Regions from separate parts of the Acetobacter tropicalis genome, predicted to be linked through region 2. Evidence: riboswitches for the same ligand, from Rfam matches in the RefSeq annotation. Region 2 holds a riboswitch; the other holds the start of a gene.

Region 1 (5,662 bases), 1.1 Mb from region 2:
TGCGCCTGTTTGTACGGCAGCCGTGGGGGTCAACCGATAGTCGTACGCATATTGTGCCGCATAGGCCCGGGTATTGAAAACGTTGAACACGCTGGCTTCCAGTTTTATTTTTTTATTGAAACGATAACCAAGATTCATGTTGACTTCCTGATATCCGCTGGAGCGTAAGCTATTGTCCTCTATCAGGGGATATCCACCCAGCCACCTGACCTGGAGACCGCCATACCAAGGCCCACGATCGACCATAACACCAAAAGACCATACAAAGTTTGGGGCATTGGTAACATATGCTCCATCAATACCGTAACTGGAAAGGTTGTGACCCCGGTAGCGGGCTTTGGCGAATGAGAGATCGGTATTGAATTCAAGCCAGGTAAATGGATTGTACTGTGCCGAGAATTCCACCCCTTGGCGGCGGCTGGCTGGGCCGGGAGAGGTAACGCCCGCATCACCATCATAACTGAGTTCAGAGTCAAAATCGATAATGAATGCTGCTGCCTGAAGATGCAGGTGAGAAAATGGCGTGGTCCGAACCCCAACTTCTCCACTGACAGCAGATGTCATGAGCGGAACTTTAACAGAGCCTTTTGTAAATTCATCAGACGTATAGGAGCCCGACACGGAGCGAAAATCATTGGAGTGAAATCCACGTCCTCCGCTTAGGTATAATTCTGTTTTTTTCCATGGCCCAAAAACAAGACTGCCTTTGGGCTGAAACAGCCACTGATGCTTTTGTGTCAGGCTATTATCGACAAGATTTTCATCCGTTCCCCCCTGATAGTCTTCACGCAGACCAACGATCATTCTCAGCCAGGGTAGCCAGTGCGTTGTATTTTGCACAAACAGACCGACTGAAGCCAGATTAATATTATCGGCATTGCACGTATAGGGAATTGTTGCCTCAAGGCTGGAAGGACAGTTTGCTAATGTCACGCGCTGCCGCGTATGGCGACGGTCGACATACAGAATATCATACCGCCCCTGTACGCCAATCCGTGTTTCCGTGCGGACCAGGCCGACATGATCCTGCCGGGTATAGACACTGCTGCCCCCTACAGTTGTGCGGGTTTCATCCTGTTGCTGCTGATCTCCGTTAACAGGATCATCCAGATAATGAGTGAAATTGTTCCACAAGGTCAGACGGTCATGGACAGCAAAAGCACTTGTCACCCATTTCCAGTTATCCCGGGCCAGATGGTAATGGCCAGAGAGGCTATAGCGCTCAGAAAACCCTCCATCGGTTGGGTCAAGAGACCCATAGCGGCCGATTAGTCCTTCATGGTAGGCATCCAGAGGTTGATCATTTGTTGCGCGCCACTGGCCGCGATAGAACATGCCTGTCAGATCAAAACCATTTTTGGCGCTTCCATACGTATAACGTGAAAGTGCACGGATGCTGCGGGCGTTATCCGGATATTTCCACGGACCATCCGAGTGGGAAATGTTAAACGCATTCACCCAACGGCTCGTATTGGAAAAATGGGTTGTGCTGCCGATATAAGCCCGATAGTCGCCCAGAGTGCCTGCGCTCAGGCTGATCTGGCGTGGAATATCATCAGCCAGCTTCATATGGTCCGATCCGGCAACACCAAAATCACCAATATCTGCATGAAAGGGGCCTTTTGTATAATCGACCCCCGCAAGCACTTCCGGGATCAGAAAGTTGAGATCTGTGTAGCCCTGACCATGGGCATTGCTGACGCCGTTGACCGGCATATCATCAATAAATGAGGCAAGGTCTGTTCCGTGGTCCAAATTGAAACCACGCAACAGGAACTGATTGGCTTTTCCCTCGCCAGAGTGGGATGTCACTACCAGCCCCGGCACAGCTTCCAGAATTTGACCAACACGATAGACGGGGCGAAGCTGGATTTCGCGTGCAGTCAAAGAGCCTTCGCTCGCGGTGCCAGCACGGCCCAGCAAATCGCGCCGGGATGCTGTTACCTGAATTGTTTCTGGCGCTCCTTCCTTGACAGAAACATTCTGCGCGCCTTGTGCGGCAGGCGAGTTTTTTGCCTTACCCGTTACGCTCGGCGTTGAGGACTTGAGAGAAGAGCGGGAATGTTTTGTTTTTTGCGTGGTGGGTACTGCCAGTGGGGAGCCTGCGGCCATTGTGGGGAGGGAACAAAACGTGAAGCCAGTAGAAAGCATGGCCGTGACAAAAAAATGCCGCTTGTAACGTATAATATGGCCTGCTGGCGCAGAAAAAAAAGAGAGTTGGAGGCGAGCGGTCATGGTGATCCTGCAGTGCGACAGAGGCACAACGGTCTTCTAAATGTGCGTCTGTGTACTGCCCGACTGCGGGAAACTATAAACAAGTTTAAGCAGCGAGGCAGGGGGAGCGCAGAAGAACGCGGCCTATAGAAGGCGGACGAGAAAAGAAGGCTGCTGATAGGGCGCTATCTTAGGCCATCAAGCGCTTTTCTATGAGGCATGCTGCATGCAGGGAGAAGGATGAGGAAGGGAACTCGGGCCGTCATGGTTTCTCTCTCAGGAAACCAGCCATCCCCGACCGGCATCCGGGCTTATCACGACGATGGCAGGTCTCCTGACTCGCGGATCACAGAAATCTGTTTGGCCTTCCCGGTCCAAATGTACCAGTGACCTGTTCCTGCAAGGAAACATAATAAACAGACTCTCACCGCCAACAGTTGCGGGGGCAGTTGCAGACTAGCTTCCGGACCAGCGTCCAGCCGAAGCATACAGCATTCCCTTTTCATCCGTTTGCACGGAACCATCGACTATATGCCCTTATAAGCAGGACGTTGGCGTGATTTCAATACACTCATAGAGGGAAATAGAGTATTTTCCTACTGTATTCGGACATCAGTAGCCTAGGGATAACTCTATTTTGTAGATATTTTCAGGCTTTTGTCTCTATGCCTATTCGGCGTGGGCTGTAAGTAACATTAGAAATTAGGAAAGATTCTATTCTTCCATTAAAGATAGACAATTCTTCTTGTTTTACATTCTTTACTGCTTTACCGTTTTTTATTGTTTTGCCTCTGAACGGCGCAGCAGATAGATATCCATGATCCACCCGTGGCAAGCTCGGGCTTGAGCGCGGGTTGTGATGATTTCTGGGCCAATTTCCGTCAAGGGACCGGAGAGTAGTATCTGTTCCGGCATGCCCACATACGCTCCCCAATAGATAGTGATATCCTTTGCAGGAATAAATTGGAACGAACAGTCTCCATCCAACATGACAATGACTGTATTGCTGCCGTTTGGCCAACCATGATCACGTAACTGGCGGCCGGTTGTGACTGTAAAGGGTGCGCCTATATCGTTAAGCGCGATGGTATGTGCTGCTGCCAGCATATTCAGGGACATAATCCCCGGGATACTACGGATTTGTGGGGCTGGTTCCAAACGCGCGGCAATGCGCAGGGTGCTGTCATATAGTGCGGGATCTCCCCATACGAGCAGTGCAACCGTTCCACCTTGCGGCAGGTGTGTACAAATAGTTTCCTGCCATACTCGTGCAATAGCATTATGCCATTGCACAACACCATGGCGGTAATCTGGATCCGCTGTATTGCGGCGAGGCATATCAAATTCTGCAATCCGGCAAGCAGGATTTGTAAGAATCTGTTTGCAGAGAGTTTGGCGTAGATCAGCCAGATCAGCCTTATTCTGTTCCTTGCGGGGAATAAGAATGAGGTCGGCCGCGTTGAGTTCGCGCACAGCCTGTAGTGTCAAATGGTCAGGATTTCCTGTCCCGATTCCGACAAGAACCAGATCAATCATGTAATGTTTCCGTAGGAATAAACTGGATATACGGGCTGTAATACGGAGCAAGGTGTGACGTTTACCCTCTCCGCAAGAATGGCAGTTTGCAGGAAGATGCCACCGGCATAAAACCGCCCTTGCTTCTCCCGCGGTCGCCCTTTGGCGAGAGTTGTTCTCTCAAGACCGGAGTGGATCATGTTGCCGGTGCAATGAGATGAAAAAACGTGCCTGTTGCCAGGCCCCGGCGTGAGCCTGCTTCAGAGACTTGGGTGCCGTTAGCATCAACTGTCATGGCAAGCATATCATCTGGTTGATTTGTAATGGTGGCATAATGGAATTCATGCCCGCGCAGGCGTTGCCCCGCATTATAGCCGGGAATTGGAGCCGCCAGAGTGGCCAGCCGATAGCCCAAATGCATACGCCGTTTGGCAAAAGAGGTTTCCAGACCAAGCAGACCTGCCATTTGATGATGCGTTCCTTGCGCATCAACCAGACCTGCGCCCATAGCCATGTAGCCGCCGCATTCTCCATGAACGGGCCGCGTTAGAGCAAAATTCTGGAGTTTTTCGCGGAAATGACCGGCAGCAGCCAGAGTTTCCGCATGCAGTTCAGGATAACCACCGGGAAGCCAGCAGACATCGGCGCTCGGGGCTGGTGCTTCATTAGCAAGGGGAGAGAAGGGGACAATTTCGGCCCCCATGGCCCGCCAGCCTTCAAACAAATGCGGATAGATAAAGGAAAAGGCTGCATCTCGCGCCAGTGCGATACGCTGGCCCGGAGGCGATACAGTAAGCGACTTGGCGTGGGTATTATAATCACGACTTGCAAGCGCCAGAATCTGATCCAGATCCACATGTGCAGCAATAAACGCCCCTAGCTTGTCCAGCAAAGTGGAAAGGTGAGGCTGTTCTTCAGCCTGTACCAAGCCCAGATGCCGCTCAGGCAGGGTAACAGCGCCCTGCCGGGGGAGTGCGCCAACCACTGGTAGCCCGACATGAGCCATGCCAAGACGGATCAAGGCTTCATGCCGTGGGCTGGCAACACGGTTGAGAATGACCCCGGCCAGCCTGATATGAGGAGAGAATTGAGCGAAACCATGCGCGATAGCCGCAGCAGATTGAGCCTGTCCGGAAACATCCAGCACCAGAAGAACAGGCCATCCCGTTAAGGCTGCAAGATCCGCACTGGCACCGTTGCCAGCTTCTCCAGCCGATGCCACGCCATCAAATAACCCCATGGAGCCTTCAGCAACCATCAGATCAGCGTCTGTCCGCGCACCGATCAGGCCACTAATCCGGTCCTTACACATGGCCCAACTATCGAGATTGAGGGAGACACGGCCAGACGCAGCAGTATGAAAAGCGGGGTCTATATAGTCCGGCCCATTTTTGAACGGTTGGACACTCAGCCCTCGCGCCTTCAATGCGGCAAGCAGCCCGAGTGTCACCATTGTTTTGCCCGCGCCAGAAGCTGGCGCGGAAATAATCACTCCTGGGCAGTTTGTCTGATCTGGCGTCATGTGGCCTCAGGAAAGCGTGGGGCCGTTCCGAGAGGACGGAAGCGACGATCATAATCCGCAGCGTACAACCGGCTTGTCTCAAAATCCGTGGCACCAAGCGAGCGTCCAACTAGAATCAGGGCCGTACGCTCAAGCTCATGAGCAAGGTCATTGGCCAGAGCCCCTGCAAGCGTAGCCAGAGTAGCGCGGACAATCCGCTCATCTGGCCAACTGGCTCGCCAGACAATGGCGACAGGACAGTCAGGCCCGTAATGGGGAGAAAGCTCCGCCACCACGCGGTCCAGCACGTGGATGGATAAATGAATGGCAAGTGTTGCCCCTGTTGCCGCGAAGGCTGCAAGATTTTCGGCGGCCGGCATGGATGTGGCGCGCCCGGAAGTACGTGTCAGCACAACAGACTGCACGATACCG
Region 2 (5,662 bases):
CATAATTCTCACCATGAAGAGGATGGGCGTTTCCGCTCGCAATCATACCGCCCAAGCCGGGTGAGATCATCAGTTCCACATACGTGATGTGATCTTGCGCAGCGCGGTCAAGCGCTTCCGCTAGACTGTCCCCGGCATGTTTTTCGGTTGCGGAGCCAAAACCTGCAAAGCTTGCAAAAAAATGGTCATGGCCTGACCGATCATTAGCCGTAGGCACAAAATCCCGCATGGAAAGGGCATCAATCATGCGGTTTTCGGCTGTTTCATCAGAGGGGAGGTCTGTTGCCGGTTTTTCGCCTTTTGCCGGGGTGGAGGTGCATGCACGGGGCAAGATTGTGCCCTGTTCAACTGAAACGCACAGCCCATCCTGCGCGGCCCATTTCAGATAACTTTCCGCATAAATGGCACCCACGAGATGGTTATGAAGGTCCGCTCCTTTGGGGAACTGGCGCATGAACACAGCAAGCCGCACGGGGTCTGTTTGCAGGGTGCTGAACATATGGGCCGTTTTCTGCTCGTCAGACGTTGCAGCCTGACAGAGGGAAAACGGCGTTGTCAGAACAGCGCAGGCCAGTAACAAGGAACGTAAAAACATACAGAAACACCATCCGGTAGAGACGTGGTTTATAGTTCCTGCGTAACAGAAACCATTCCACTCACATATCGGATTTATACATAAAAACAGGGGGCTCTCAAAACCCTGCACCACGCTTGAAGCTGAGGGTGAGAGAGTGTGGAAGCCTGCCTGATCAGAGAATTCCTTTACCGTTAAGGCGTGGCCGGTGCGGTATAGCGCAGAATACTGGCAACAGCGGCATCATGTGGCAGAGGGGTGCCGTAGCTGTTGTGGTAGCGCGTGGCAAAGGCGTCCCGCTCAAGCCGCTCACAATAGTCCAGATACCGGATAAGGGCCCGTTCCGCTCTGCGGTTGGGGCCATGCACCCGTTTATAATGTCGCCACAGGATCAGTGCATTAACGGACCACGCATCATACGCGTGTTCCCTTAGCCTCTGGCGAATGGACGGTGGCAGTTGTTCAAAGGCGGACCATTCATCGCCCGTATGCCGGTGCCAGATTTCATGACGCAGCGTGCGCTCGTTTGAGGGGGGAGTAATCTGTCCTTCCGAGTTGGATCTGTGGGGGTGGTGAGTAAACTGATACGCCGACATGCCACCCTCCATTATGCTGCTTCTCGCCGCCAGACGGGAAAGGGGTCTGGCAGGTGGGCATAGCGTTCAGGGTCAAAGCGGCCAGTGCCATCCTCTGGCGTCAGGCAGGCGTCCAATGCGGCGCGTAGGGCGGGCTCATCCATGTCCTGCGTGCCAATGAACACAATTTCCTGTCGTCGGTCTCCAAACACAGGGTCCCACTTGCTCAGTACAAAATCGCGCCACTGGTCAGTTTCCGGCCACTGGCTTTTGGGAATGGCCGCCCACCACAAGCCAATGGCCTGATTGCGTACCAGTGCGCCCGCTTGTCCAAGTTCCCCTACCCAGTCCGGGCGCGTGGCCAGCCAGAAATGCCCCTTGGCGCGCACTACGCCCGGCCAGTTGGCATCCAGAAAAGTCTTGAATTTAGCGGGCACGAAGGGACGGCGAGCGCGATAGACAAAACTACGGATGCCGTATTCCTCGGTTTCCGGCGTGTGGTCTTTAAAGCCATAAAGCTCTTTGAACCATAGAGGATGCTGATGGGCTTTGTCATAATCAAACCGGCCCGTGTTCAGCACACGCTCAAGGGGAACCTTCCCCATGTCCGTTTCAATAACATCCGCATCAGGGTTCAGTGCCAGCACAATCTGGCGGGCTGCTTCTCCCTGCTCCGGCGTGGCGGTAGAGACCTTGTTGATGACCACCACATCTGCAAATTCAATCTGTTCTACCAACAGATCGACCAAGGCACGGTCATCTTCCTCGCCTGCGGTTTCACCGCGGTCTTTCAGGAAGTCGGTTGAGGCGTAATCGTTAAGCAGATTTACGGCATCCACCACAGTGACCATGGTGTCCAGCCTTGCGCTATCGCTCAGGCTGTTGCCGTCTTCATCCCGGAATTCAAAGGTTGCGGCAACAGGCAGCGGCTCTGCAATGCCGGTTGATTCAATCAGCAGATAGTCAAATTTACCCTCTGCCGCCAGCCGATGAACTTCCTGCAATAGATCATCCCGCAAGGTGCAGCAGATGCACCCATTGGTCATTTCCACCAGTTTTTCATCAGTGCGGGAAAGATCGCCTCCGCCTTCTCGCACAAGATCAGCGTCAATATTCACTTCGCTCATGTCATTCACAATAACGGCGACCTTCCGGCCTTCCCGATTATTGAGAATATGGTTCAACACCGTCGTCTTTCCCGCCCCCAGAAAGCCGGAAAGGACGGTAACGGGCAGCAATGCGGGCATGGAGGGGGCTCCCTGAAGCTGAGTTCAATAACGTGATAACTGTTATAATATAACATAACATAACATTCAGTGCTCTTTCAATCGTGCGGAATGTTCTGGAAGCATGGGGGAGAAGACGGCTGTTTTCTTGACACTTCCTGCCTTTTGGCGGCATCAACCGGGCGTGATGGTTCTCTCCCTGTCAGGGAGCGATGTAAAAGGGAACCGGGTGCGGTTTTGCCATGCAAGGCCAAAGCCTGGGCTGTCCCCGCAACTGTAAGCGGCATGTCCTGCACATACTGGCTGGTACGTCAGGCCACTGGGAGCCTCTCCTGGGAAGGTTGGTGCAGGATGACCTACCGCAAGCCAGGAAACCTGCCATCAGCCGGGGTTGCAGACGAGAAGTGCTGATCGGGGGGTGTCAGCAAAGTGACTGGACCAGGGGTGCTCCTAAAGTTTTCGGGGTGGTCAGGGTCGGACTTTCTCTCGTGGCGACGTCTTTCTTACCGCGAGGCCTTGTTTCTCTGATGTTCCGCAATACTTTTCTCATCAGTTCCACTCTTCTCACGTTGTGGGGTAGTTCCGCGCTGGCGGCGGATGCGCCTGTTTCACCGCCGCTAAAAGCACAACCTGCCAAAAAACAGTCCGTCGCCACACCTACTCCGGTTTCTGTGCAGCCTGTTCCCAGCCAGCTCGTCTCCGAACTGATAACAGTCAGTGCTGCCCGAACGCCCACACGCACGGATGATATTGGCACGGCACTGACCATTGTTACGGAAGAACAGATGCTGACCCAGCAGCGCCGCACGTTGCCAGATATTCTGGCACGCCAGCCGGGGCTGAACGTGGTGCGCTCTGGCGGGTTTGGGGCCACAACGTCCATTTTGATGCGCGGTAATAACGCCAATGAAGTCAAGGTCCGGCTGGACGGCATGGACGTGAACGATGGCAGTTCAGCCAGCGGTATGTTCGATGCGGGTCAGTTTGTTACAGATGGTCTGGGCCGCATAGAAATTTTGCGCGGGCCACAAAGCGGTTTGTATGGTGCGGATGCCATGGCAGGCGTGATTGATATGACCACTGCGCAGGGGCAGGGGCGTTTCAAGCCGTTTGTGCGGATAGAAGGGGGGTCTTACGGCACCTTCAATCAGGTTATCGGCGCGCGCGGGAGCAAGGGGCGCTTCCACTACAATGTCGAACTCTCTCATTACCGGATGGAAGGGTTTCACGGCATTCCGCGTTATATTGACCGCTATTATGGGGCGACACGGGAGCAACGGCATAAAGGTAACCGTAACGACAACCGGTCTGCCACTATCCGTCTTGGGTATGATGTCACCCGAAATTTCGATCTGGGGCTGACTGCTCGCCTCATTCAAAGCAATTACCACACCTATTCCCTCTATGATCTGCAAAGCGAGGCCTACGGGGGAGGGAATGTGCGTGAGCAGAACAACATGAATGAGGCTGTGGTGCGCGGCACTGCGCATCTCGTGTCTTTTAATGGTTTTTTTGATCAGGTTATTGGACTTGGGTACATGACCAACCGTAACCGCTGGAATGAAACGGGCCTCTATGCCACCGGACCGGATTATTACCGTTCAAGCCGCCTGAAAATTGACTGGCACGGTACGTTTGATTTCAAGAAATACGGCACGCTCCTGATTGGTGCGGAGCATTTTCATGATACGTTTGATTCCAGCCATACGGCGGCCTCAGCGTATGATACCGGCTATCACACACAGGCTGGTATGGATACGACGGCAGGATATGGCCAGTATCAGGGCAGCTGGAACCATATTCTCTACGGTGCGGCTAACGTGCGGTATGATTCCAATTCCCGCTACGGGCATTATGTAACGTGGCGTGTTGCCCCTTCCATCCATGTGCCGGGCACTGGTACCATCATTAAAGCCAGCGCGGGTTCAGGCTTCCATGGCCCCACGTTGTATCAGCTTTTTTCCAGTCAGGTCGGTTCCAGCTATTCCCAGACGGGTAATCCGAACCTGCGGGCGGAAAGGCTGATCGGGTATGATGCCGGGGTGGAACAGAAACTGCTGGGGGATAAGCTGCATTTTGGCGCTACATGGTATGATAACCGCGTCAAAAACCTGATCCAGTCCACGGAAAATATCCAGATGGTGGGGGGATATCCCTATTATCAGTATTCCTATGGCAACGTGGCGCGCGCGCGTATGTATGGTGTGGAAGCTTTTCTTGACTGGAAGGCCCTCAAAACGTTGGACTTCAACCTGAATTATACCTGGACCCACGCACGGGATGTCAGCAGTGATCTGGCCTTGCAGCGTCGTCCGCAACACAAGTTCAACTTCAATACAACCTGGACCCCTATTCAGGATCTGACGTTCTCGGGGAATATCCTGTACGTCAGCGGGTGGCGTGATCTGCCGGTTATCGGGACATCCTATTGCAGCACCTGCGGCAAGGGGCACGGCTACTTCACCATAGATATTGCGGCCAATTACAAGATTAACCGCTATGTCAGCATTTTTGCGCGCGCCGACAATCTTCTTAACCGGCAGTATGAAGAGCCAATTGGTTATCTTCAGCCGGGCAGAGGGGGATATGGCGGTGTGACCCTGAGCTACTGATGCGGAGGTGGCTGCATCTGCTGGGGTTGTGTAGCCTGCTGGTGGCAGCGCTGCCTGCTCCGGCGCGGGCTGCCAAACGGATTGTATCCATGAATCTTTGTACGGATCAGTTGGCTCTGATGTTGGCTGACCGGGCCGAGATTGTGGGGCTTAGTCCGCTGGTGCAGGATTGTTCTGGGTCGGTCTTGTGTCAAAAAGCACAGGATGTTCCGGTTCTGTCGTCAACGGCGGAAAATGTGATTGGTGCGCATCCGGATGTGGTGCTGGCAGGACAGTTCACGGCCCGCGTTGCCGTGAAAGCTGCGCGGGAGGTTGGGGCGAAGGTTCTTACTCTTCCACCGGCCTCTTCTCTGGCGGAGATTCCAGTACAGATCATGCAGGTGGCACAGGCTGTTGGGCACCCTGAACGAGGCCAACAGATGGTGGATGCCTTCCTGAAAAGACTTGCGCTTCTCAGCATCTCACGTCAGGCGGAGGACCCCGTGGCCGCAGTGTATGAAGCAAATGGTTTTGTAGCAGGTGCGGGGTCTTTACCGGATGATGTGCTGGCGCATGCCGGGTTGCGTAATCTGTCAACGGTAGCTGGTATCACAGTGGCCGGACGCGTGCCGCTTGAAACATTGCTGGCTCAGCAACCTGACCTTCTGGTGCGGGACAGATCAGGGCAGGGCTATT

The links. A riboswitch is a leader RNA that binds a small molecule or an ion and turns the genes downstream of it on or off. The one in region 2 is predicted to bind cobalamin.
Region 1: another riboswitch for cobalamin. It lies ahead of QWU00_RS15660 (TonB-dependent receptor); the one in region 2 lies ahead of QWU00_RS10950 (TonB-dependent receptor plug domain-containing protein).

Annotation. Positions count from the first base shown of each region.
Region 1 covers NZ_JAUYUW010000001.1:3,480,370-3,486,031, forward strand. Annotated here, with positions in the region: gene QWU00_RS15660 (TonB-dependent receptor) at 1-2,235, opposite strand, end outside; cobalamin riboswitch at 2,522-2,754, opposite strand; gene cobF (precorrin-6A synthase (deacetylating)) at 2,992-3,750, opposite strand; gene QWU00_RS15670 (cobyrinate a,c-diamide synthase) at 3,926-5,251, opposite strand; gene cobM (precorrin-4 C(11)-methyltransferase) at 5,248-5,662, opposite strand, start outside.
Region 2 covers NZ_JAUYUW010000001.1:2,401,763-2,407,424, forward strand. Annotated here, with positions in the region: gene QWU00_RS10935 (adenosine deaminase family protein) at 1-595, opposite strand, end outside; gene QWU00_RS10940 (DUF6525 family protein) at 769-1,170, opposite strand; gene zigA (zinc metallochaperone GTPase ZigA) at 1,182-2,396, opposite strand; cobalamin riboswitch at 2,547-2,772, shown strand; gene QWU00_RS10950 (TonB-dependent receptor plug domain-containing protein) at 2,900-4,987, shown strand; gene QWU00_RS10955 (ABC transporter substrate-binding protein) at 4,987-5,662, shown strand, end outside.